Regions from separate parts of the Streptomyces sp. AM 2-1-1 genome, predicted to be linked through region 2. Evidence: riboswitches for the same ligand, from Rfam matches in the RefSeq annotation. Region 2 holds a riboswitch; each other region holds the start of a gene.
The links. Region 2 has a riboswitch for cobalamin ahead of PZB77_RS01285 (CbtB-domain containing protein). Riboswitches for the same ligand answer to the same signal wherever they lie in the genome.
Positions count from the first base shown of each region.

Region 1: another riboswitch for cobalamin. It lies ahead of PZB77_RS25010 (cobalamin biosynthesis protein); the one in region 2 lies ahead of PZB77_RS01285 (CbtB-domain containing protein).
Region 3: another riboswitch for cobalamin. It lies ahead of PZB77_RS09620 (ribonucleoside-diphosphate reductase subunit alpha); the one in region 2 lies ahead of PZB77_RS01285 (CbtB-domain containing protein).

Region 1 covers NZ_CP119147.1:5,746,840-5,754,302, forward strand. The annotation lists gene cobO (cob(I)yrinic acid a,c-diamide adenosyltransferase) at 1-383, opposite strand, end outside; gene PZB77_RS25000 (putative cobaltochelatase) at 383-2,473, opposite strand; gene PZB77_RS25005 (cobyric acid synthase) at 2,470-4,155, opposite strand; gene PZB77_RS25010 (cobalamin biosynthesis protein) at 4,152-5,144, opposite strand; cobalamin riboswitch at 5,269-5,403, opposite strand; gene PZB77_RS25015 (hypothetical protein) at 5,565-5,795, opposite strand; gene PZB77_RS25020 (inorganic phosphate transporter) at 5,808-7,088, opposite strand; gene PZB77_RS25025 (class II aldolase/adducin family protein) at 7,388-7,463, shown strand, end outside.
Region 2 covers NZ_CP119147.1:291,763-299,225, reverse strand. The annotation lists gene PZB77_RS01300 (carboxymuconolactone decarboxylase family protein) at 1-401, shown strand, start outside; gene PZB77_RS01295 (undecaprenyl/decaprenyl-phosphate alpha-N-acetylglucosaminyl 1-phosphate transferase) at 782-1,993, shown strand; gene PZB77_RS01290 (histidine phosphatase family protein) at 2,057-2,695, opposite strand; adenosylcobalamin (AdoCbl) riboswitch at 2,807-2,897, shown strand; gene PZB77_RS01285 (CbtB-domain containing protein) at 2,943-3,158, shown strand; gene PZB77_RS01280 (CbtA family protein) at 3,180-3,965, shown strand; gene PZB77_RS01275 (tetratricopeptide repeat protein) at 4,064-4,417, opposite strand; gene PZB77_RS01270 (hypothetical protein) at 4,610-4,735, shown strand; gene PZB77_RS01265 (DUF389 domain-containing protein) at 4,785-5,744, shown strand; gene PZB77_RS01260 (DUF4232 domain-containing protein) at 5,992-6,528, shown strand; gene PZB77_RS01255 (discoidin domain-containing protein) at 6,684-7,463, opposite strand, start outside.
Region 3 covers NZ_CP119147.1:2,291,254-2,298,716, reverse strand. The annotation lists gene PZB77_RS09620 (ribonucleoside-diphosphate reductase subunit alpha) at 1-2,236, opposite strand, end outside; cobalamin riboswitch at 2,378-2,517, opposite strand; gene PZB77_RS09615 (GNAT family N-acetyltransferase) at 2,707-3,219, opposite strand; gene PZB77_RS09610 (hypothetical protein) at 3,267-3,908, opposite strand; gene PZB77_RS09605 (sodium:solute symporter) at 4,021-5,655, opposite strand; gene PZB77_RS09600 (DUF3311 domain-containing protein) at 5,652-5,924, opposite strand; gene PZB77_RS09595 (GntR family transcriptional regulator) at 6,207-6,971, opposite strand; gene PZB77_RS09590 (extracellular solute-binding protein) at 7,317-7,463, shown strand, end outside.

The sequences.
Region 1 (7,463 bases), 5.5 Mb from region 2:
GTCTCCGCGGCGAGGTCACGCTTGACCTGCGCCCAGCCCTCCCGGGCCTTCTCCTCGTTCGCCGTGTTGTCGTTCTCCCCGGACGGCCCGCGCTGGACCCACGACCAGCCCTCGCCCATCTTGTGCCAGGCGACCGTGCCGCCCTCGCCGCTGGCCCCGAGGACCTTCAGCGCGTTCTCCTCGCCGACCTTCCACTTCGCCGACTTGACGAACTGGAACACCCCGATCGGCCATCCCTGGTTCCAGGCGCGCAGCGCCAGCCCGAAGGCCGCCGTCGACTTCCCCTTGCCGATCCCGGTGTGCACGAGAAGAAGCGGACGGTTGCGGCGCTGACGGGTGGTGAGCCCGTCCTCCGGTACCGAAGTCGGCTGTCCCTGCGGCATTACGCGGCCCTCCCGGCTGCTCGAACATCCTTGACCAGCCCGGCGATCGAGTCCGCGCGCAGCTCGTCGAGCGTGACGGCGGCGCCTCCCAGATCGCGGGCGAGCTGTGCGGCGAGCCCGAGGCGTACGATCCCCGACTCGCAGTCCACCACGACGGACGTGGTCCCCTCGGCGGCGTGCAGCCGGCCGGCCCGCGCGGCGAGCGCCACCGGCTCCGGACCGCCGGTCGCCCGGCCGTCCGTCACCACCACGAGCAGCGGACGCCGCGAGGGGTCGCGCATCCGCTCCACCCGCAGCACGTCGTGCGCCTTGAGCAGCCCGGCGGCGAGCGGGGTGCGCCCGCCGGTCGGCAGCGTCTCCAGCCGGGCCGCCGCCGCGTCCACCGACGAGGTCGGCGGCAGTACCAGCTCGGCGCCCCGCCCCCGGAACGTCACCAGACCCACCTTGTCCCGGCGTTGGTACGCGTCGAGCAGGAGCGACAGCACCGCGCCCTTCACGGCGCCCATCCGCTGCCGGGCCGCCATCGACCCGGAGGCGTCCACCACGAAGAGCACGAGGTTCCCCTCCCGCCCTTCCCGGGTCGCCTGCCGCAGATCGTCCCGGCGCACCACGAGACCCCGCCCCGACCGGCCGCGTGCCCGCTGGTGGGGTGCCGCCGCGTGAACGGTCGCCGCCATGTGCAGCTTGGTCAGCGCCCCCTCCGGACGCCGCGCCCCCGTCGTCCGCCCGTGCTCGGTACGGGCCCGGGACCGGCGGCCCGCCGCGCCCTCACCGAGACCGGGGACGCTCAGCGCCTTGGTCCGGAACGGCTCGGCCGCCGCGACCGGCTGCTGCTCGCCACCGGCCGGACCACCCCGGCCGTCCTGCCCGCCGTCCGGGGCGCCCGCGCTCTCCGGCGACGGCGACTGCTCCGACGGCGACGGTGGCGCGTCCTCGGGACCGCCCCCCTGCGGCGGCACCCCGCCTCCGTCGCCCGGCCCGTCCGGATCGGGATCGGGATCACGGTCGGAGTCGGAGTCGGAGTCCGAGTCGGGGCCGGGACCCCCGTCCCCGCGCCGCTCGTCCCGTCGGTCCTCCTCCTCGGCGGCCTGACGGAGCGTCTCGTCGAGCTTCTCCTCGTCGAGCCCCGGCGCGTCGAAGGGATTGCGCCGCCGCCGGTGCGGGAGAGCCAGCAGGGCGGCCTGCCGCACGTCGTCGGCGGTCACCTCCTCGCGGCCCGCCCAGGCGGCCAGCGCCGTCGCGGTCCGCGCCATCACGATGTCCGCACGCATCCCGTCCACCTCGAACGCGGCGCAAGTCGCGGCGATCCGCCGCAGCGCCCCGTCCCCGAGGACGACCCGGGGGAGCAGGGCGCGGGCGGCGGTGATCCGCGCGCGCAGCGCGTTCTCCTCGTCGGCCCACACCGCCGCGAAGGCCGCCGGATCGTCGTCGTACGCGAGACGCCGCCGCACGACCTCCACCCGCAGATCGGTGTCCCGGGAGGCGGCCACCTCCACCGTCAGCCCGAACCGGTCCAGCAACTGCGGCCGCAGCTCGCCCTCTTCGGGGTTCATCGTGCCGACCAGCAGGAATCGCGCCGCGTGCCGTACGGAGACGCCCTCACGCTCCACGTACGAGGCACCCATCGCCGCCGCGTCCAGCAGCAGGTCCACCAGGTGGTCGTGGAGGAGGTTGACCTCGTCCACGTAGAGGATGCCCCGGTGCGCGTCGGCGAGCAGACCCGGCTCGAAGGCCTTCACGCCCTCGGCGAGCGCCCGTTCGATGTCGAGCGCGCCGACCAGCCGGTCCTCGGAGGCCCCGACCGGCAGCTCCACCGTCCGCGCCGGCCGCGCGACGCCGGGCGCCGCCGGGTGCGGGCCGTCCGGGCACGCCGGGTCGGGGGAGACCGGATCGCAGGAGAACCGGCAGCCCTGCACGACCGCGACCCGCGGCATCAGCGCGGCCAGCGCGCGTACGGCGGTGGACTTCGCGGTCCCCTTCTCCCCGCGCACCAGCACCCCGCCGACCGCCGGCGACACGGCGTTCAGCAGCAGCCCGAGCCGCAGGTCGTCCTGACCGACGATCGCGGTGAACGGATACGGCGTGTTCACAAGGCCTCCAGAGAGATGTCCGGGACGGGGTCGGAAAGGTCCGTACGCAGGGCGACCGGCGGCTGTGCGGGCGCGGGTGCGGACCGGGATGCGGGTGCGGGTGGGGGTGCGGACGACGGCACGGACCCCACGTCCGCCCCCGCCCCCGGCAGCACCGGGGCGCCCGGTCCGACGAACGGCAGCCCCGCCGGGGCGCCCTCCTCGATCAGGCGCCACAGGGCATCGGTGTCCGCGTGCTCCTCGATCAGGTCGCCCAGCAGGTCCAGCTGCTCCTCACGGAGCGCGGCGAAGCTGGTGTCCGGGGCGGCGGTGAACCGCCGCCCGGCGGCCCGGGCGACCTCCGCCAGGAACGCCCGCCGGAACGCGTCGCTCTCCAGCGACCCGTGCCAGTGCGTCCCCCACACCTGGCCCACCCGGCACCCGTCCAGGAAGGGCTCGCCGCCCCGCACGTCGGCGACGCCGTGGTGGATCTCGTACCCCTCGACCGGCGCGCCGAGCGCCGTACCGACCGGCCGGGCCAGCGTCTTCTCCCGCGCGAACCGGACACGGACCGGCAGCAGGCCCAGACCCTCCACCACCCCCGCCCGGGACTCGACCTCGTCCTCGACGCGCTCGCCGAGCACCTGGAAGCCGCCGCAGATTCCCAGCACCGGACGGCCCTCGGCCGCCCGCCGGACCAGGGCGTCCGCGAGCCCCCGGGCGCGCAGCCACTCCAGCGCCTTCACGGTGCCCCGGGTACCGGGCACCACGACCAGGTCCGCGTCGGCCAGCTCCTCCGGCCGGTCCACGAACCGCACGATCACACCCGGTTCCGCGGCGAGCGCGTCCACGTCGGTGAAGTTCGACATCAGCGGCACCGCGCACACCGCGACCCGCAGCACGTCCTCCCCGTGCGGAGGGGCCACGACCGACTCGCGGACGCTGCCGCGCAGCGACACGCGCAGCCCGTCCTCCTCGTCGATGCCGAGGCCGCGGGTGAAGGGCAGTACTCCGTACGTCCGCCGCCCGGTCAGCCCCAGCAGCATGTCCAGACCCGGCTCCAGCAACGACACGTCACCGCGGAACTTGTTGACGAGGTACCCCGCGACCAGCTCCTGGTCCTCGGCGCTCAGCAGCGCCGTCGTACCGAAGAACGAGGCGAACACCCCGCCCCGGTCGATGTCGCCGACGACCAGCACCGGGAATCGCGCGGCCCTCGCCACCCCCATGTTGACGATGTCGGTGCGCCGCAGATTGATCTCGGCCGGACTGCCCGCCCCCTCGCAGATCACGGCGTCGTACGTACCCCGGAGCTGTTCCAGACACTCCACGACCGTCCCGAAGAGCGACTCCTGCCGGCCCCCGTGGTAGCCGCGCGCGCTCATCTCGCCCACCGGCCTGCCCATCAGCACGACCTGGCTGGAGCGGTCGCCACCGGGCTTGAGCAGCACCGGGTTCATCAGCGCGGACGGCTCCACCCGGGCGGCCTGCGCCTGCATGGCCTGAGCCCGCCCGATCTCGGCGCCCTCCCGGGTCACGAAGGAGTTCAGTGACATGTTCTGCGCCTTGAACGGGGCGACCCTCACCCCCTGGCGCACCAGCCACCGGCAGATCCCCGCCGTGACGACGCTCTTCCCGGCGTCCGAGGTGGTGCCCGCGACGAGCAGGCCGCCGCCCCGCCGTGTGCCGGTGCCGCCGCTCATGCCCGTCCCCGTTCCGTGCTCGCTCGTCCCGCCGGTCGCCCGGCCACCAGTCGCTCCGCGGCCAGCCGTCCGGCGGCGCAGACCACCAGGGCCAGCACACCGACCCGGCGCGACAGCCGTACCGCCCGTTCGATGTCGCCCCTCTCCACGCTCACGTCCCGTCCCCCCGCGCCGTTCAGCACCGGCCGGTGCTCGACCCGCCCGCCGTACGCGAGCGTCCCGCCCAGCCGTACGCCGAGCGCCCCGGCGAACGCGGCCTCCACCGGGCCCGCGTTCGGGCTCGGGTGGCGGCCGGCGTCGGCGCGCCAGGCCCGGACCGCCTGCGCCGGCCGCCCGCCGGCGGCCACCGCGAGGGCGGCGGTGAGCCGGGCACCCGGCCAGCCCGCGACGTCGTCCAGCCGGGCCGAGGCCCAGCCGAAACGGCGGTGGCGCGGCGAGCGGTGACCGACCATCGCGTCGAGCGTGTTCACCGCGCGGAAGCCGGCCAGCCCGGGGACCCCGGCCAGCGCACCCCACACCAGGGCGCCGACGACGGCGTCCGAGGTGTTCTCCGCGACGGACTCCACGACGGCACGGGCGATCCCCGGACCGTCGAGCGCCTGCGGATCGCGGCCGCACAGATGCGGCAGTCGCTTCCGGGCCGCCTCGACGTCCCCGGCGTCGAGCGCCGCGCCGATGGACCTGGCCTCGCGCCCCAGCGACGTACCGCCGACGACGGACCAGGTGACGGCGGCCGTCAGCGCGACGGCAGCGCCGGGAGTGCGGCGTACGGCACGGGCCGCGAGCGCGGCCGCCCCCACGGCGGCCCCGGCGCACACCAGGGTGTGCAACGCGCCCCGGCCCCGGTGGTCGCGCCACAGACGCCGCTCCACGGCGGCGGCGGCCCGGCCGAAGCCAGCGACCGGATGGCCCCGCCGGGGGTCGCCCAGCAGCCGGTCGGCGACCAGCCCCGCTGTGGCCCCGTACGCGAAGACGCGGGCTCCACGCACCGCTCAGCCCGCCGTGCGACGCAGGGTCCCCAGGGGGGTCGGCAGAGGGTCGGGCGCACGGCGGCCGGGCATGGCGTGTGTCCTCACTCAGGGTCCGCGCCCTGGTTCGACGAAACGGCGACGAGAGTGTCCTGGCTCCCGGAACGGCGGCGTTCCCTCGCCGGTCCGCGGGTCCGCGCTGCGGACCGTGACCAGGCTCTGGGGCGCCGCCTCCCGGTGACAGTGGCGGGACCGCGCCGGATTCGCACCGGCTTCCTCTGCTGTCGCCGAAATGGCTCCGGCAGTCCACCACGCAGCGCGAAGGCCAGTCAACTCGCCGTTGACCTGCGGGGCCGCAGTGTGCGCGGACACACATCGGGCCGGACACACGGGGTGTCCGGCCCGACGAGCGGAAAAGGGGGTGCCCCCGGGGGGAGCGGGTCAGGCGACGATCAGGTAGATGCCGTACACGACCGCCGCCGCGCACAGCGCGAAGGAGGCGTACGCGCCGGTGCGCACCAGTGCGGAGGCCGAGCCGGAGACACTGCCGCGGAGTTCGCCGGCCCGCTTGGCGAGGCCGACGACGCCGAGGCTGAAGAAGCCGACCAGCGCCACGGTGACCACGAGGCTGACACCGAAAACGGTGGCGAGTGCTGCCCAGTCGATTTTCATGGGGGCGAGTCCTTACACCGCTGCCGGACGGGCCGGGTCGGTGGTCGCGGGGAGGGGGGTCGGGAGCGGCGAGGGGATGGTGGCGGTGAGACCGGTGACCGGGAGACCGGCGGCCGGCACCGCGGCGGGCGGCGGGGAGACGGCGACGACGGCCGCGGCGACGACGTCCGCGGGCTCATGCTCCGCCCCGGCGATGTCCGCGTGGCCGACCGGCCGGCGCCGCGACAGCTGCCAGATGACCCCGGACCCCGCCACGAGCAGCACGGCGACCAGCACGATGCCCCAGGTGCCCTGCCGGGTCAGGAACTCGGCGCCCGCGCCGACCAGGCCCGCCGCCGGGAGCGTCAGGCCCCAGGCGACGAACATCCGGGTCGCGGTGGACCACTTGACCGTCCCGCCCTTGCGGCCGAGCCCGGCCCCCATCACCGCGCCGGAGCACGACTGCGTGGTGGAGAGCGAGAAGCCGAGGTGCGAGGAGGCGAGGATGACGGTCGCCGCGCTGGTCTGGGCGGCGAATCCCTGCTGCGGCTGGAGGTCCGTCAGCCCGGTGCCCATCGTGCGGATGATGCGCCAGCCGCCGAGGTACGTACCCAGCGCGATGGCCAGACCGGCCGAGAAGATCACCCAGACCGGCGGGTTCGAGCCGGGGGAGAGGACGCCACCGGTGACGAGCGCCAAGGTGATGATGCCCATCGTCTTCTGCGCGTCGTTGGTGCCGTGGGCGAGCGAGACGAGACCCGCGGACGCGATCTGTCCGGCCCGGTAGCCCTTGGCCGTCGACTTCAGCTGCGCCTCGTCGGTGATGTTCCGGTTGACGCGGTACGACAGTTTCGTCGCGAGCATCGCGGCCGCACCCGCCACCAGCGGGGCGGCGACGGCGGGCAGCAGGACCTTGGTGACGACGGTGCCGCCGTTGACCGAGGACCAGCCCGCGGACATCACCGCGGCGCCGATGAGGCCGCCGAACAGGGCGTGGGACGAGCTGGACGGCAGACCGACCAGCCAGGTCACCAGGTTCCACAGGATGGCGCCGACGAGCGCCGCGAAGATGACCTCGGTTCTCAGGCCGTCCTCGGAGACGATCCCGCCGGAGATCGTCTTCGCGACCTCCACCGACAGGAAAGCGCCGACCAGATTGAGGGCGGCCGACATGGCCACCGCTGTCTTGGGCTTCAGGGCGCCGGTCGAGATGGTGGTGGCCATCGCGTTGGCGGTGTCGTGGAAACCGTTCGTGAAATCGAACACGAGAGCTGTCGCGACGACTATCGCGAGCAGCAGCGTGATGTGTTCCATTTACCCAGGCAATCGTTCGACGTCATTGGCAGGGTGAACGTAAGCAACCTGGGTGAACGGAAGATGAACTGGGCGGGGCGTCGCGGTGCCCTTCGGCGGGGCGGGTCATTCCGCTCGAGTCCGCGGAAGATCGCCCGGAGCCGCCGGCGCGGTGCGGGGACTGCCCCCGACCGGCGAGTCCCTCCGCACGAGGGAGCCCGCCGGGCCCCCGGATGTCTTTCCGGTCACGTTCCCGCCCGGTCGCCCGGTCCCCGGCGGATTCACAGGAAGCCGTCGTGGCGGTCCCTATGATCTCCTCCATGACCGAGGAGCGGGCGGCGAAGCGGAACCCACCGGAGCGGCACGCGCTCGCCCGGGCATGGGAGGACCTCGTCC
Region 2 (7,463 bases):
CCGAAGCGGTGCGCGCCACCGCGGAGAAGGCCGGGCTGAGCCGGACCCTGGTGGAACTGGTCAACCTCCGGGTCTCCCAGATCAACGGCTGCGCGTACTGCCTGGACGTCCACACCCGGGCCGCCCTCCGCGCCGGCGACACGACCCGGCGCCTGGGGGTACTGGCCGCCTGGCGCGACACCGAGGTGTTCACCGCCCAGGAACGAGCCGCCCTCGCCCTCGCGGAGGCGGCCACCCGGCCCGCCGACGCCCAGCTGCAGGAGACCTCCTACGCTCTGGCCCGGTCCGCCCTCTCCGAGGACGAGATCGCAGCGGTGATCTGGGTGGCCGTCGCCATCAACGCCTTCAACCGGGTGTCCATCATGAGCAAGCACCCGGTGCGAGCCGTTCCGGCGCAGTGACACCACCGGCCCCAGGCGATCTGGGGCCCGCACCGTCGCTCTCGGCCGTTCCCGCCGTTCCCGCCGGTGCAAGCGTTCTTGCCGTGCCTGCCTCTCGCGGGCTGACGTACGGGGCCGCGTACGCCTCACGCCCCTGTCGGCCGACCGGACACGGTGGACCTCCCGTCCGCTGCCCACCTGTTCGGTTTTCCTCGAACTCCAATCAAAATGTCCCTCTGCGTGTTATTTGGGGCATATCACTACATGTGCACCTTAGGTTGTGGAACGACTCCACTCGGGTGGCGCGGTGTGCCGCCCGGTCGCGCGTTCCGGGAGTGCCGTGCGGGGGCTCCCGGCGGCGGACGACGCCACGGGGCCAGGAACGAGGAAAGGCAGAGCAGGTGAACGTGGTCGGCGTCATCATCTCCGGGGCGGTCGCGCTGGTGATCACCGTGGCACTCACCGCGGTCGTCCGCGGGCTCGCCCCGGTCATCGCGGCGAAAGGCGGCCGCCGAGGGCCCCGGCGGACCGTCGGCGCCGGTGTCGCCGTCGTCCTGGCGACCACCGGCGTGATGGTGGCCGCCCCCCGCCTGGGCCTTCCCGAACCCGGCGCGGGCGTGCGCTTCCTGCTCACCGCGTCCGCCGCGGTCGCGGTACTCGGACTGGTGAAGGAGGTGCGCCCGGTCGGTGCCCGGACGGAACTCGTCCTGCGCACCGTCCTGGCGGCACTCGTCGCCGCGTTCTCCGGGCTTTCCCCGGTGGCGGCAGTGGGCGGAGCCGTCCTCATGGTGCTCCTCACCCACGCCCTGCAACTGCTGGAGGGCTCGGACGGCACGGCGGCCGGAGTGACCGTGGTCCTCGCCGCCGGACTGCTCGCCTGCGCCGCCGTCGACCACCACCCCGGTGCCGTGCTGCTGCTCGCCGTGGCCGGCGCCTCGGTTCTCGGCGTGATGCCGTACAACTGGCCGCCCGCGCGCGTCTATTACGGCTCCTGCGGCTCGCAGTACACCGGCTTCCTCCTCTCCGGCGCAGCCCTGCTGGTGCTCTCCGAGGCCCCCGACGGGAGCGCCGCGTGGGTGTCGGTCCCCGTGCTGATGACGATGACGCTCGCCGATCTGGTCCTCGTCCTGCTGTCCCGGAAGAAGGCGGGCCGGTCCTTCCTGGCAGAGGCCCAGGACCACGCGGTGCACCGGCTCCGCCGCCTGCGCCTGACGCCCAGGGGAGCGGCGGTCACCATGATCCTGACGACGGCGGCCTGCGCGTCCACCGGCACCCTCATCCACACCGGGGTGATCCACCCCGCGGTCGGCCTGGCCGTGCCGGCGGGCGCCGCCCTCGCGGTGCTGGCGCTGCTGCGCGTACCGGTCCACTCCGCACCCGCGCCGCGTACCGGCGTACGCCGTAAACCCGTCAAGGACGCCGCGGCCCCGCAGACCGCAGCGGGTACGCCGTCGCGGCGGGCGGCCTCCGTGCCCGGCCCCGCACAGCAACTCTCCACCCCCGGTCGGAAGGCGGCTGCGACGCCCTCGCGGGCATCCACCGCACCGCAGATCGCCGCGACCAGGAAGTCGTCCGAGGGGCGCCCCTCTGACCTGGCCGGCGACCGGCGCTGAACCTTCTCGCACCGGCTGCTCCGACCGCTCTCCGGAGGGAGGCTCGGGCAGGGCCGGTCCGTCCTACGCGCGGGCCGCCGCGCCGCCGGAGCCCGGGAGCGGGGCGCCCAGCGTCAGGTTCCACCGGCCCGCCCGCCCGGTGAGGGCGACGAGGGAGAGGGGCGCCACGTCGAGGCGCCAGAACGCCGCCGGGGGAAGGGCCACCGCGTGTACGACCGCCGCGCGGACGACGGCGGGTTCCGCGACCACCAGGACCCGCCCGTCCCCCTCACTCGCGCCGTCCGCCCCGGCGAGCGAGTCCAGCCAGCCGCCCACGCGTCCGAGCAGGCCGTGCAGGGACTCGCCCCCGTGCGGCGCCGCCGCGGGATCACCGAGCCAGGCCGCGACGCCCTCCGGTTCGCCGGCGGACACCTCCGCCAGCCTCCGCCCCCGCCACCGCCCCATGTCCCAGTCGTGCAGGACCGGTTCGGGGACGGGCCTCACTCCGAGCGCCCGCGCCGTACGCAGACAGCGTTGCGAGGGACCCGACAGGTGGCGCCCGGCGTCCGGGACCGCCGAAGCGGCGGCACGGGCACGGCGCTCGCCCGCGGGATCGATCGGACGTGCACCGTCCCCGGCCTCGCCGTCGTCGGCGCCCGCGAACCTCGCCTCGCGCAGCGCCGGCCCCGGAGCCGGTGAGAGGAACGTCACCCGCAGCGTCATTCCGTCCATTTCCTCTCGCTCAACGCCCATTCCCCATGGGTACGTTGGGGATCGACCGGCACATCGCACCATGGCGGCCCCCGAACACAGGCGCTATGGTCTGACCAGCATGACGACGGAGCACGGAAGTCCGGTGAGAATCCGGCACGGTCGCGCCACTGTGAACCCGTAACCGCGGGAAGTCAGACCCAGCACCGTCGTCTCAGGCACCACGATCGGGACGCGTGTTCCCCCAGGAGGTTCTGCCATGGCACATACTGCCGCACCCGCAACCGGCGTACCCGCCGTCACCCCCCTCTCGCTGAAGGCGATCGCCCCGTGGGCCGTCTTCTTCGGCGTTCTCATGCTCGTCCTGCTGTACTTCGTCGGCGCCGAGCAGGGAGCTACCTCGCTCATCTCCGGCGAGGCCGTGCACGAGTGGCTCCACGACGGCCGTCACCTCCTCGGCTTCCCCTGCCACTAGGACACGGGGAAACCGAACTCCATGAACTCCCTATCCGTTCGAGCGCTCCTGCTCCGCGGCATGCTCGCGGGCCTTGTCGCGGGCGCCGCGGCGCTCCTCGTCGCCTACTTCCTCGGTGAGTCGCGCGTGGACGCGGCCATCGCCCTGGAGGAGGCCCACAGCCACGTTCACAGCCACGACCACCACGGCGGTGAGGAGTTGGTCAGCCGCACGATGCAGGCCACCGGCGGTCTCGCCACCGGCATCCTCGTCTTCGGCGTCGCCGTCGGCGGCATCGCGGCACTCGTCTTCTGCTATGCCCTCGGCCGCATCGGCGCCTTCGGCCCCCGGGCCACCGCGGCCCTGGTCGCGGGGGCGGCGCTGCTCTCCGTGTACGTCGTACCGTTCCTCAAATATCCGGCCAACCCGCCGGCCGTGGGCGACCCGGACACCATCGGGCAACGTACCGGCCTGTTCTTCCTCATGGTGGTGCTCAGCGTGCTGCTCGCCGTCGCCGCCGTGATCGGCGGGAGGAGGCTCGCACCGCGCCTCGGCAACTGGAACGCGACGATCGCCGCGTCCGCCGGATACGTCGTGCTGATCGGGCTCGCCTATGTGTTCCTGCCGTCGTTCGACGAGGTGGGCGCGGACTTCCCGGCGAGCCTGCTCTGGGAGTTCCGGCTCTCCACCCTCGCCGTCCAGGCCACCCTCTGGGTGAGCTTCGGGCTGGTCTTCGGCGCCCTCACCGAACGGCTCCTCCTCCCCTCGCGGGAACGGGGCGCGGCCACCCGGGAGAGTGCTCCCCGGCCCGCCGGGGTGGTCGGCTGACGTGTGCGTGTGCGGCCGGAGAAGTCCTCTCCGGCCGCACACGTCCCGCACGCCGCGACGGTACCTGCCGACGGTTCACTCCCCGACAGGCCCGGCCGTCAGTCGTCGGCGCCGGGGAAATCGCCGTTCAGCGCGGCGGCCATCCGCAGGTGCGGCTTGGCCTCCTCGTGCCGCCCCTGGCGCTCCAGCGTGCGTCCGAGGAGCAGCCGGGCGTAGTCCTCGACGGGGTCGCGCTCCAGCACGGTCCGCAGCTCCGCCTCGGCCTTCCCGAGCCGCGCCGAGTGGTAGTAGGCCCGGGCGAGCAGCAGCCGCGGGGCCACCTGCTCGGGAACCTCCTCCACGAGCCCACCGAGGATGCGCGCCGCCGTCAGGTACTCCTTGGCGTCGAAGAACATCTCCGCGCGGTTCCACCGGTCGGCGGCCGTGCCGAACTCGTAGTAGCCCTGGTCCATCTGCTTCCTCCTCTGCCGCCGGCGAAGAGGCCGTTCCCGGTCTCCCGCCCGTGTGATCGCGACAACCCACCTCTGTCGTTGAAAATTCCACCAAATTGGCCGGGGGTGTACGGCGGGCTCGCGGCGACGCCGCCGGACGTTCGGTGAGGTGCGGGGCATGACGGGAGGCGTCCGGACGAGGAGGGCGTGGCCGTGACCTCGTCCGCCCGTCGCGTCACCGCCGGGGGAGCCGTCGCCCCTTCGCGAGGACGTGCCACCCTGGTGCTGCGCAAGAGCCCGGACCACAAGGACCAGCGGCTGTCGCTGCGCACACTGTGACGGACCCGACCGCCCCCGTCGCGACGGCCGTCCTTGGGAGGGTTTCTCCGTGTTGCATCTGCGTCTGATCGTCCCGGCCGACCGCACGGAGGAGGTGCTGAGCCTGCTGGAGGGCAGTGTCGGCACCACTCATCTCGCGGTACTGCCGGGCGCGGCCCGCTCCCCGGCCGGTGACCTGGTGCTGTGCGACGTCGCCCGGGAGGCGGGGGACGAGCTCATCGGCGGGCTGCGAGGGCTCGGCATCGACCGCACGGGCTCCATCACGGTGGAGAACCTGGATCTGACGCTCTCCGCGCACGCCGAAGAGGCGGAGGAGCAGGCTCCGGGCGAGGGTGCGGACGCCGTGCTGTGGGAGGAGCTGACGGAGGTCACCCACGAGGAGTCGACGTTCAGCATCACGTACGTGGCGTTCCTGACGATCGCCACGATGCTGGCGGCCGTCGGTGTCATGCTGGACAACGCGATCCTGATCGTCGGCGCCATGGCGGTGGGACCCGAGTTCGGCCCGTTGGCGGGGGTCTCCACCGCTCTGGTGCAACGGGCGCCGCGTCTGGTGGCCCGCTCGTTGGTGGCCCTGGTGGGCGGGTTCGCGGCGGCGATGGTGATGACGGCCGGGTTCGCGTGGCTGATGGACGCCTGCGGCCTGTTCACTCGGGCGATGGTCGAAGGTGACCGTCCCAACACCGCCTTCATCTGGCAGCCGGACATGATGTCGTTCGTGGTGGCGTTCCTGGCGGGCGTCGCCGGCACCCTGTCGCTGACCTCGTCGAAGTCGGCCGCGCTGATCGGGGTGACCATCTCGGTGACGACCGTCCCCGCAGCGGCCAACGCGGCGGTGGCGTTCAGCTACTCCGACTACGCGCAGACGATCGGGTCCTCGCAGCAACTCCTCGCCAACCTCGGCGGCATCACACTCGCCGGAACCCTCACCCTGCTCGCCCAGAAGGCTCTGTGGGCCCGCCAGTTGCGCCGACCCGCCGCCGGCGGGGTGAAACCGGGCCGGTACTGAAACACTTCCCGCACGTCGCCTCGGGAGGGTCGGCGGCAGAAGGGCGGGTCTCATGGTCAACGAGCCCTCCGTGCGCCCTCACTCCTCTGGTGAGGCGTTCTCCCGGCTGCGGTCCGGTCGCCCCGCACCACCCGTGCGCCCCGTGACTTCTGCGGCGGAGTTGGGCAGGGATGGGGCCGACCAGGGTGCTGACGGAGCGCGCGATGCGTGCCCGCCAGGCCCGTGCACGAGGCAAGGAGCGTTCATGATGCGTACCGACCGACGGAGTGCCGTCTCTCTCGCCGTAGCCGCCGTAGCCGCCGTAGCCGCCGTAGCCGCCGTCACCGTGCTGGCGGGCGGTGCCGGCGCGGGAGCTGTGCAGGCCGCGCCCGTGACCGGGGCCGCACCCTCGGCCTGCCGCCCGGCCAACCACATCGCGAAGATCACCGGGGCGGACCGTACGGCGGGGCACCGTCACTACCGCGTGACCCTGACCGCCCCGCGCGGGTACGCGCCGTGCGAACTGGCCGGGTCGCCCACCGGCACGCGGTTCCTGGACCACGGCTCGGACAGCGGCGTCAGCCCTGGTCGTCACGGCGCTCAGGATGCCGTGACGACCTTCGGCCCGGGTCGGCCGGTGCACTTCGACATCCGGGTTCCCAGCGGTGCGAGCGCCACCTCGGCCGACGAGGCGTCGTTCACCCTCCGGGCTCCGGACGGGGAGATCCCCGGGACCTCCTTCGCCGAGGGCGCACTCGAGGTGGCCCCCGGCACCCTCATCGGCCCGGTCCAGCAGGGTGCCTGACCCGTTCCCCGGACCACGCGGATCGCGATCAGGGCGTCGTCGCCCGAGCGTCGACGACGCCTTGGCGACACGGCGGCCGCAGGGCCGGCCGGGGCGGCGTCGCGGTCCGGAGCGGTGTGCCCGCACCGCTCCGGACCAGCGGCGCGCCCGGCCGCCTACTCCGGTGCGTACGCCTCCACTTCCAGGAGGCGCGTGTAGTCGGCGCTGTTGGAGGAGCGGACGTAGACGCGGACCGCGTCCGTGGTCACCGGGGCGAAGGTGGTGACGATCCGGTCGAGTGTGTTGTCACGGTAGGACCCGACGGTCACCCAGACGCCACCGGACCTCACCTGGACGTCGAACTCCTTGATTCCCTGGAGCGCCGCCGGGCGGGCCGGGGTGCCGTAGGTGACGGTCTCGACGCGTCCCAGCTCGACCGGTTCGGGCCACTCGACGGCGAGCCAGTCGGGGAAGACGCCCTTGTCCGCGTCGTTCCAGCCGTAACCGGAACCCCAGTGGAGGTAGTTGCTGTCACCGTCCACGGCGGCACAGGTGGTGAAGTTCCCGTGGGTCGAGGAAGCGGTCACCGCCCTGCCGTAGGCGAGGTTCGCCCCCGGGCCGGGCGCGGGCGGAGCCTGGACCGTGAGGGGGACCACGACGCGCTGCTTCCCCGAGACCGCGGTCAGGTCGTAGACGCCCGGCGCCGTGCCCGGAGGAACCCGTACGCCCACCGACCGGGTCACCGGCCGGTCCGGGTCGGCGGCGGGCAGGTAGGTCGAGAAGACCTGGTCCGAGAGGGTGATCGGTGCCTCGGCGGTCAGGGTCGCGTCGGCGAAGAGGGCCTTCGTGCCGGTGTTGGTCATGGAGACGTCGAAGGTGGTCGGCATGCAGGGGAGTTCGGATCCGGTGAGGCTCGTCGGAGTGGCCGAGAGCACGACGGGGCCGGCGGCGGGCCT
Region 3 (7,463 bases), 2.0 Mb from region 2:
TCAGCCCCTGCTTCCAGGCGTACGCGTACATCGAGGAGAGCTTGCCGATGGTCGGCGTCTCCAGGAACAGGTTCAGCGACTGGCTCTGGTCGAGGTACGGCGTACGGGCGGCCGCCATGTCGATCAGGCCGCGCTGCGGGATCTCCCACGCCGTGCGGTACAACGCCCGCACGTCCGCCGGGATCCAGCCGAAGCCCTGCACCGAGCCGCTGGCGTCGCGCAGCGCCTCACGGGTCCGCGCGTCCCACACGCCGAGCTGCTTCAACTCGTCCACCAGGTAGGCGTTGACCTGCAAGAACTCGCCGCTGAGCGTTTCGCGCTTGAACAGGTTGGAGACCTGCGGCTCGATGCACTCGTACACCCCGGCGATCGAGGCGATGGTGGCGGTGGGGGCGATGGCGAGCAGGAGCGAGTTGCGCATGCCGGTCTTCGCGATGCGGGCGCGCAGCGCCTCCCACCGCTCCGGCCAGGCCGGAGCGGTGTCGTAGTGGTCCGGGTGCAGCACCCCGCGCGCGGCGCGGGTCTCGCTCCACGCCGGCAGCGGGCCCGACTTCTCGGCGAGGTCGCAGGAAGCCTCGTACGCGGCGAGCATGATCCGCTCGGAGATGCGGGTGGAGAGCGCGCGCGCCTCCGCGGAGTCGAACGGCAGGCGCAGCCGGAAGAAGACGTCCTGGAGGCCCATCGCGCCCAGACCCACCGGCCGCCAGCGGGCATTGGACCGGCCGGACTGCTCCGTCGGGTAGAAGTTGATGTCGACGACCCGGTCGAGGAAGGTCACCGCGGTGCGCACGGTGGCGTCGAGCCGCTCCCAGTCGATGTCCCCGTCCGCCACGAAGGCGCCCAGGTTGACCGAGCCGAGGTTGCAGACGGCGGTCTCGCCGTCGTCGGTGACCTCCAGGATCTCCGTGCAGAGGTTCGAGGAGTGCACGACCCTGCCCGGCTCGGCGGTCTGGTTGGCGGTGCGGTTGGAGGCGTCCTTGAACGTCATCCACCCCTGGCCGGTCTGCGCCAGGGTGCGCATCATCCGTCCGTACAGCTCGCGGGCGGGCAGCGTCCGGCGCGCCAGGCCCTTCGCCTCGGCGGCCCGGTAGGCGGTGTCGAACGCGTCGCCCCAGAGGTCGACCAGCTCGGGGACGTCGGCGGGCGAGAAGAGCGACCAGGCCGCGTCGGCGTCGACCCGGCGCATGAACTCGTCCGGGATCCAGTGCGCCAGGTTCAGGTTGTGCGTACGCCGCTGGTCCTCACCGGTGTTGTCGCGCAGCTCCAGGAACTCCTCGACGTCCGCGTGCCAGGTCTCCAGGTAGACGGCGGCCGCGCCCTTGCGCCGGCCGCCCTGGTTGACCGCCGCGACGGAGGCGTCCAGCGTCTTCATGAACGGCACGATGCCGTTGGAGAGCCCGTTGGTGCCCCGGATCAGCGAGCCGCGCGAGCGGATGCGGGAGAACGACAGACCGATGCCCCCCGCGTGCTTCGAGAGGCGGGCCACCTCGTGGTAGCGGCCGTAGATGGAGTCCAGCTCGTCCAGCGGCGAGTCCAGCAGGTAGCAGGAGGACATCTGCGGGTGGCGGGTGCCCGAGTTGAAGAGCGTGGGGGAGGACGGCAGGTACTCCAGCCGGCTCATCAGCCCGAAGAGCGCGGCCACCTCGTCCACCGCCCGGTCGGTGTCGTCCTCGGCGAGACCGGCGGCCACCCGCAGCATGAAGTGCTGGGGCGTCTCCAGCACCTGACGGGTGAGCGGGTGGCGCAGCAGGTAGCGGCTGTGGAGGGTACGCAGCCCGAAGTAGCCGAACCGGTCGTCGGCGCCGTCCACGAGCGCCTGGTCGACCAGTGCGTCCAGCCGGACCGCGTGCAGCGCCACGAAGTGGGCGGTGCGGTCCGCGATCAGGCCCTCGCGGTGACCGATGGCGACCGAAGCGGAGAACGACACCGCGCCCTCACCGGCCGCCTCGGCGGCGATCGTACGGGTGAGCAGCCGGGCGGCGAGCCGGGAGTAGGCGGGGTCGTCCGCGATCAGGCCGGCGGCCGACTCGGTGGCCAGGCTCCGCAGCTCCGCCTCGTCGGCATGCGCGCTGCGGCCGCGGAGCGCGGCGGCGGCGACCCTGCCCGGGTCGGTGTCCGGCAGGTCCGCGGTGAGGGCGGTCAAGGTGCGCAGCAGCGCGGCCCCGGGGCCGTCGGCGGGCTCGGTCGCCGCGGCGGCCGCGGGCACGGACGCCGGATCGGCGGGCGCGATGGTCACGGGTGGTGCTCTCCCTCACTCGGCCCTGGGCCGGCGGGGGAGGGGAGGGCCGCGGGGCGTGCCACCTGGAGACGGGCAACACCGCACACGGCGTCCACCGGCCCATCCGCGAGGCCCGGACGTACGGGCGTCCGGTTCGGGTGAGCCGGACGCGCTGTCGGCAGGTAGCCGGACTCGAAGGTGCGCGAAACGCGCGGTTCACACCGTTGCGGGACAGTTCCGGATTCGCACCGGATTCCCCTGCGACGACAGCGAGACGAGCATACATGTGGGGGGCGGTGCCGCGGACGCACCCCACATCTTGTGCCTGGGGTGCCGGGGGTCCCCGGGGGTCCCCGGGGGTGTCGTTACCGGCAGGAGACCGGGCCCACGGGGGGATCGCGCGGCGGCCGCCTCGGCCACACGGCACCGCCTCGGCCACACGGCACCGCCTCGGCCACACGGCACCGCCTCGGCCACACGGCACCGCCTCAGCCGGCGGCGCCCAGGTCCAGCCGGTAGGTGAGCAGTGTCAGGCCCGGGACCGGAGACCAGTCGCGTTCCGGGGTGCGCGCGAAGCCGAGCCGCCGGTAGATCCGGTGCGCGCCGGTCATGGCCGGCTGGGTGGACAGCACCAGCCCGGTGACCCCGGCGGTCGCCCGGGCCCGCGCCGCGCACGCCCGTACGAGCGCCTCCCCGGCTCCCCGGCCGCGTCCCGCCCTGTCCACCGCCAGCATCCGGAACTCCGCCTCGTCCGGCGCCGCGACGTCGCAGAGAGGGCTGCCGGGCGGGGCGTAGGCGACCCCGCCGAGCACGGTGCCGGTGTCGTCCACCACGACCAATACCTCCGCCCCGGCGGCGCGGCCGGCCACGTCCCGCAGTCTCGCCAGGTAGGGGTCGTCCTCGCCGAGGCTGAGCAGGCCGTCGCCGAGGTACGCCTGCGCCGTGATCTCGCCGAGGAGGGCGTACTCCTCGGGTGCGGCGCTTCTGATCGTCAGGTCCATCCCCCGATTTTCGCCGAACGCCCCGGTGCGCGTGCGACCGGGGCGGCTCAACCGCTCGCGCCCACCTCGTTGTTCGGGGCGCCGTCGCCGTTCGGCGGGAGGTCGCCGCGCTCGATCGGCTGCGAGCCGGGCGCCTCGCCGAGGGGCGGGAGGACCTTGTCGAGCTCGGCGTCGTCCGCCCGGTGGGCCGCGTCGGCCGCGGTGCGCAGGGTGGCGCGGTCCACGCCGGGGAGCCCGGCGCTGACCGTCACCACGACGTCTCCCTCGGTGCGGGCGTAGGCGTGGCCGAGGGCGGTCGCGCTGTACCAGCCGTCGTCCTCGTGCTCGCAGACGGTGTAGCCGGGCGAGCCGTCGGTGGGCTGCTTCTCGCCGCAGTCGGCGGGGGAGTACGCGGCGCGCTCCACACCGAGCTGGATCACGTGGCCGTTCCTGTCCGTGTACGAGCTGCCGAAACCGTCGTCGCCGAGCACGCCCACCGACTGCAGGGCCAGGGTGTATCCGGGGATCTCGGTGACGTAGACGTGGTCGGTGCGGGTCTGGAGGTGGGCCGCCCGCGCCTCCAGCTCGGCGGGGTCCGGTGCGCCGACCGGGGCCTCGCCGCCCGCGTCCGCGTGCTCGGTGCCGCAGCCGGCGAGGGTGAGGACCAGCAGTGCGGGCCAGAGGCCGTGCAGCCGGGTGCGAGATGTCATGAGCACATCCTTCCGTACGCGTGGGGTGGGAACGCCGCCGGGCCGCCGCGCCCCTCCGGGGAGAGGACGCGACGGCCCGGCGTGCGGTTCGCCCGGCGCGGGACGGGGCCGGTCAGTGACCGCCCGGCGCACCCACGGTGGCCGGCGGCAGCGTCGCCTCGACGCCCGCGTCACCGGCGTCCGCCGTGTAGTCCTCCGGGGAGGTCTCGTCCACGCCGGCGGGCGCCTTGACCGCGCGGAGGACGAGGGTCAGCACGACCACCACCACGACGTTCAGCACGAACGCGGTGAGGCCGATGTACCCGATCTCGCCGATGCCCGGGATCTCCTTCGACGATCCGCCGAAGTGCTTCTGGGTCGGCGAGGCCACGCCGTACGCCGCCAGGGTGCCGTACAGCATGCCGACCGCCCAGCCCGCGAGGAGCGCCCAGCGGTGGCACCACCGGGTGAACAGGCCGCCGACCAGGGCGGGCATCGTCTGGAGGATCCAGATCCCGCCCAGCAGCTGGAAGTTGATGGCCACCGTCTTGTCCATGGTGAGCACGAAGGCCAGCGCGCCGACCTTCACCAGGAGCGAGACCAGCTTGGAGACCTTCGTCTCCTGGGCGGGCGTCGCGTCCGGCTTCAGGAACTCCTTGTAGATGTTCCGGGTGAAGAGGTTGGCCGCCGCGATGGACATGATGGCGGCCGGTACCAGCGCGCCGATCCCGATGGCGGCGAAGGCCACCCCGGCGAACCAGTCCGGGAACATGTTCTCGAAGAGCTGCGGGATGGCCAGCTGGCCGTTGGCCACCTTGACCCCGGCGGCGATGGCCATGAAGCCGAGCAGCGCCAGCAGGCCGAGCATCAGCGAGTACAGCGGCAGGATCGTGGTGTTGCGCCGGATCACCTCACGGCTGCGGCTGGAAAGCGTCGCGGTGATCGAGTGCGGGTACATGAAGAGCGCCAGCGCCGAGCCCAACGCCAGCGTGGCGTAACCCCACTGGCCCGCGTCACCGGGGACGATCCCGGCCACCGGTTTGCCCGCGGACTCGTTGGCGGCGGAGAACTTCGCGCTCGCCCCCGCGAAGATGTCGTCGAAGCCGCCCAGCTTGATCGGGATGTAGATGATCGCGACCGCGATGACCAGGTAGATCAGACCGTCCTTGACGAACGCGATGAGCGCGGGCGCCCGCAGGCCGGAGGAGTAGGTGTACGCCGCGAGGACCGCGAAGGCGATCAGCAGCGGCAGGTCCTTGACGAACCAGTTGGTGCCTTCGCCGCCGCCGACGCCCATGACGTCCAGCACCGCCTGGATGCCGACGAGTTGCAGGGCGATGTAGGGCATCGTGGCGAGGATGCCGGTCAGCGCGACCGCCAGCGACAGGCCCCGGGAGCCGAAGCGCCCTCGGACGAAGTCGGAGGTGGTGACGTACCCGTGCTTGTGCGACACCGACCAGAGCCGCGGCAGGAAGGTGAAGATCAGCGGGTAGACCAGGATCGTGTACGGGACCGCGAAGAAGCCCGAGGCCCCCGCCGCGTAGATCGCCGCCGGGACGGCGACGAACGTGTACGCGGTGTACAGGTCGCCACCGAGCAGGAACCAGGTCACCCAGGTACCGAACGACCGTCCGCCCAGACCCCATTCGTCCAGGCTCTGCTCGTTCTCCGCGCGCCGCCAGCGGGCGGCCCAGAAGCCCATGACGGTGACCGCCAGGAAGAAGAAGATGAAGACGGCGAGTGCCACGCCGTTCACGCCGTCCTTCACGCGGAAGCACCCCCCTTGCGGGCGCGCTGGTCACGGTTCCACAGCGTGTACGCGATCATCGTCAGCCCGGTCGAGACGACCACCCAGAGCATCTGGTACCAGTAGAAGAACGGGATGCCGATGAACGTCGGGTCGGTCTTCGCGTACGAACCGACCCAGAGCAGCGCCACGAACGGAGCGGCGAGGCATATCGCGATGACCACCCGCAGGGGAGTCACCGCCGGGGGTTTCGCCGTCGGGGGTGGGGTGGGCGCTGACACTTCTGGCATGGACTGACTCCGTTCCTCGCTGACCGCCGATGGTCACGTACGGCCGGCGCCCCGGCCGGGTGCGCCGGCCGTATGCCTTCCCGGCGACGGGACTCTTTCCGTCAACGGCACGGAGAGGGAACGGTTCTGGTTCATGCTTGGCCGAAAATCGTCGCTGCGGGCGCGATCGTGCCGCGGCGCGCGGGGGAGGGGGCCGGTCGCCCTCGCACGGGTGGGGGCAACACGTCCTCCGGCCCGCCCCTCCGGAACCGCCCCGCCCCCCGCGGTCCGCCCGTCCGCCGGTCAGTCCACCGGCCGCTTGAGCCGGGCCACGAACTTGTACCGGTCGCCCCGGTAGACCGAGCGCACCCACTCCACCGGCTCGCCCCGCCCGTCGATCGAGTGCCGGGAGAGCATCAGCATGGGGAGACCCACGTCGGTGCCGAGGAGGCCCGCCTCGCGCGGGGTGGCGAGCGAGGTCTCGATCGTCTCCTCGGCCTCCGCGAGACGGACGTCGTACACCTCCGCCAGGGCGGTGTAGAGCGAGGTGTACTTCACCAGCGAACGCCGCAGCGCGGGGAAGCGCTTGGCCGAGAGGTGCGTGGTCTCGATGGCCATCGGCTCCCCGCTGGCCAGGCGCAGCCGCTCGATGCGCAGCACCCGGCCGCCCGTCGTGATGTCGAGCAGCCCGGCCAGCGCCTGGTCCGCCGTCACGTAGCCGATGTCCAGCAGCTGGGAGGCGGGCTCCAGGCCCTGGGCACGCATGTCCTCGGTGTAGGAGGTGAGTTGGAGCGCCTGGGATACCTTCGGTTTGGCGACGAAGGTGCCCTTGCCCTGGATCCGTTCGAGCCGGCCCTCGACGACCAGTTCCTGGAGGGCCTGGCGCACCGTGGTGCGGGAGGTGTCGAACTCGGCCGCGAGGGTGCGTTCGGGCGGCACCGGGGTGCCGGGCGGCATGGTGTCCGTCATGTCGAGGAGGTGGCGCTTGAGCCGGTAGTACTTGGGCACCCGCGCGATGCGCGCACCCGTCCCGGTCCCGCTCGCGGGACTGACCTCACCGGCGCTCATGGTCCCTCTCCCCACCTGCTGTACTGCCGTCACCGGCTCCTCCGTACGTCGCGGCTCACATGGTGGCACGGTCCGGCCCAGGGGTGTCGTCCTCCCCATCCGGCCGTGTCGTCGGCCCGCCGTCCCACGGGTGATCCAGCTTCGAGGTCTTTCGATCAAAAGACCCTAGGTGTCGGTCCTATAACGGACGCGAGTGCACTTCTTATACACCCTTGACACCCCTAAAGGTCTAGGCCAAGCTCCGGGTGCTGGTCTAAACCATTAAAGACCAGGTCCAGCCCCAGCAGTACTCGTCGAATGTCTTCGCGGTGGGCGGGGTTGCAGCATCCCTGAGGAGGGTTTGGCGTGAAGCGCAAGCTCATCGCGGCCATTGGCGTCGCGGGCATGATGATCTCGATCGCGGCATGTGGTTCGGACGATGACAAGGACACCGCCGCCAAGCCGGCGGGTCCCGAGAGCTACAAGGGCCAGACGCTGACCGTCTGGGCCATG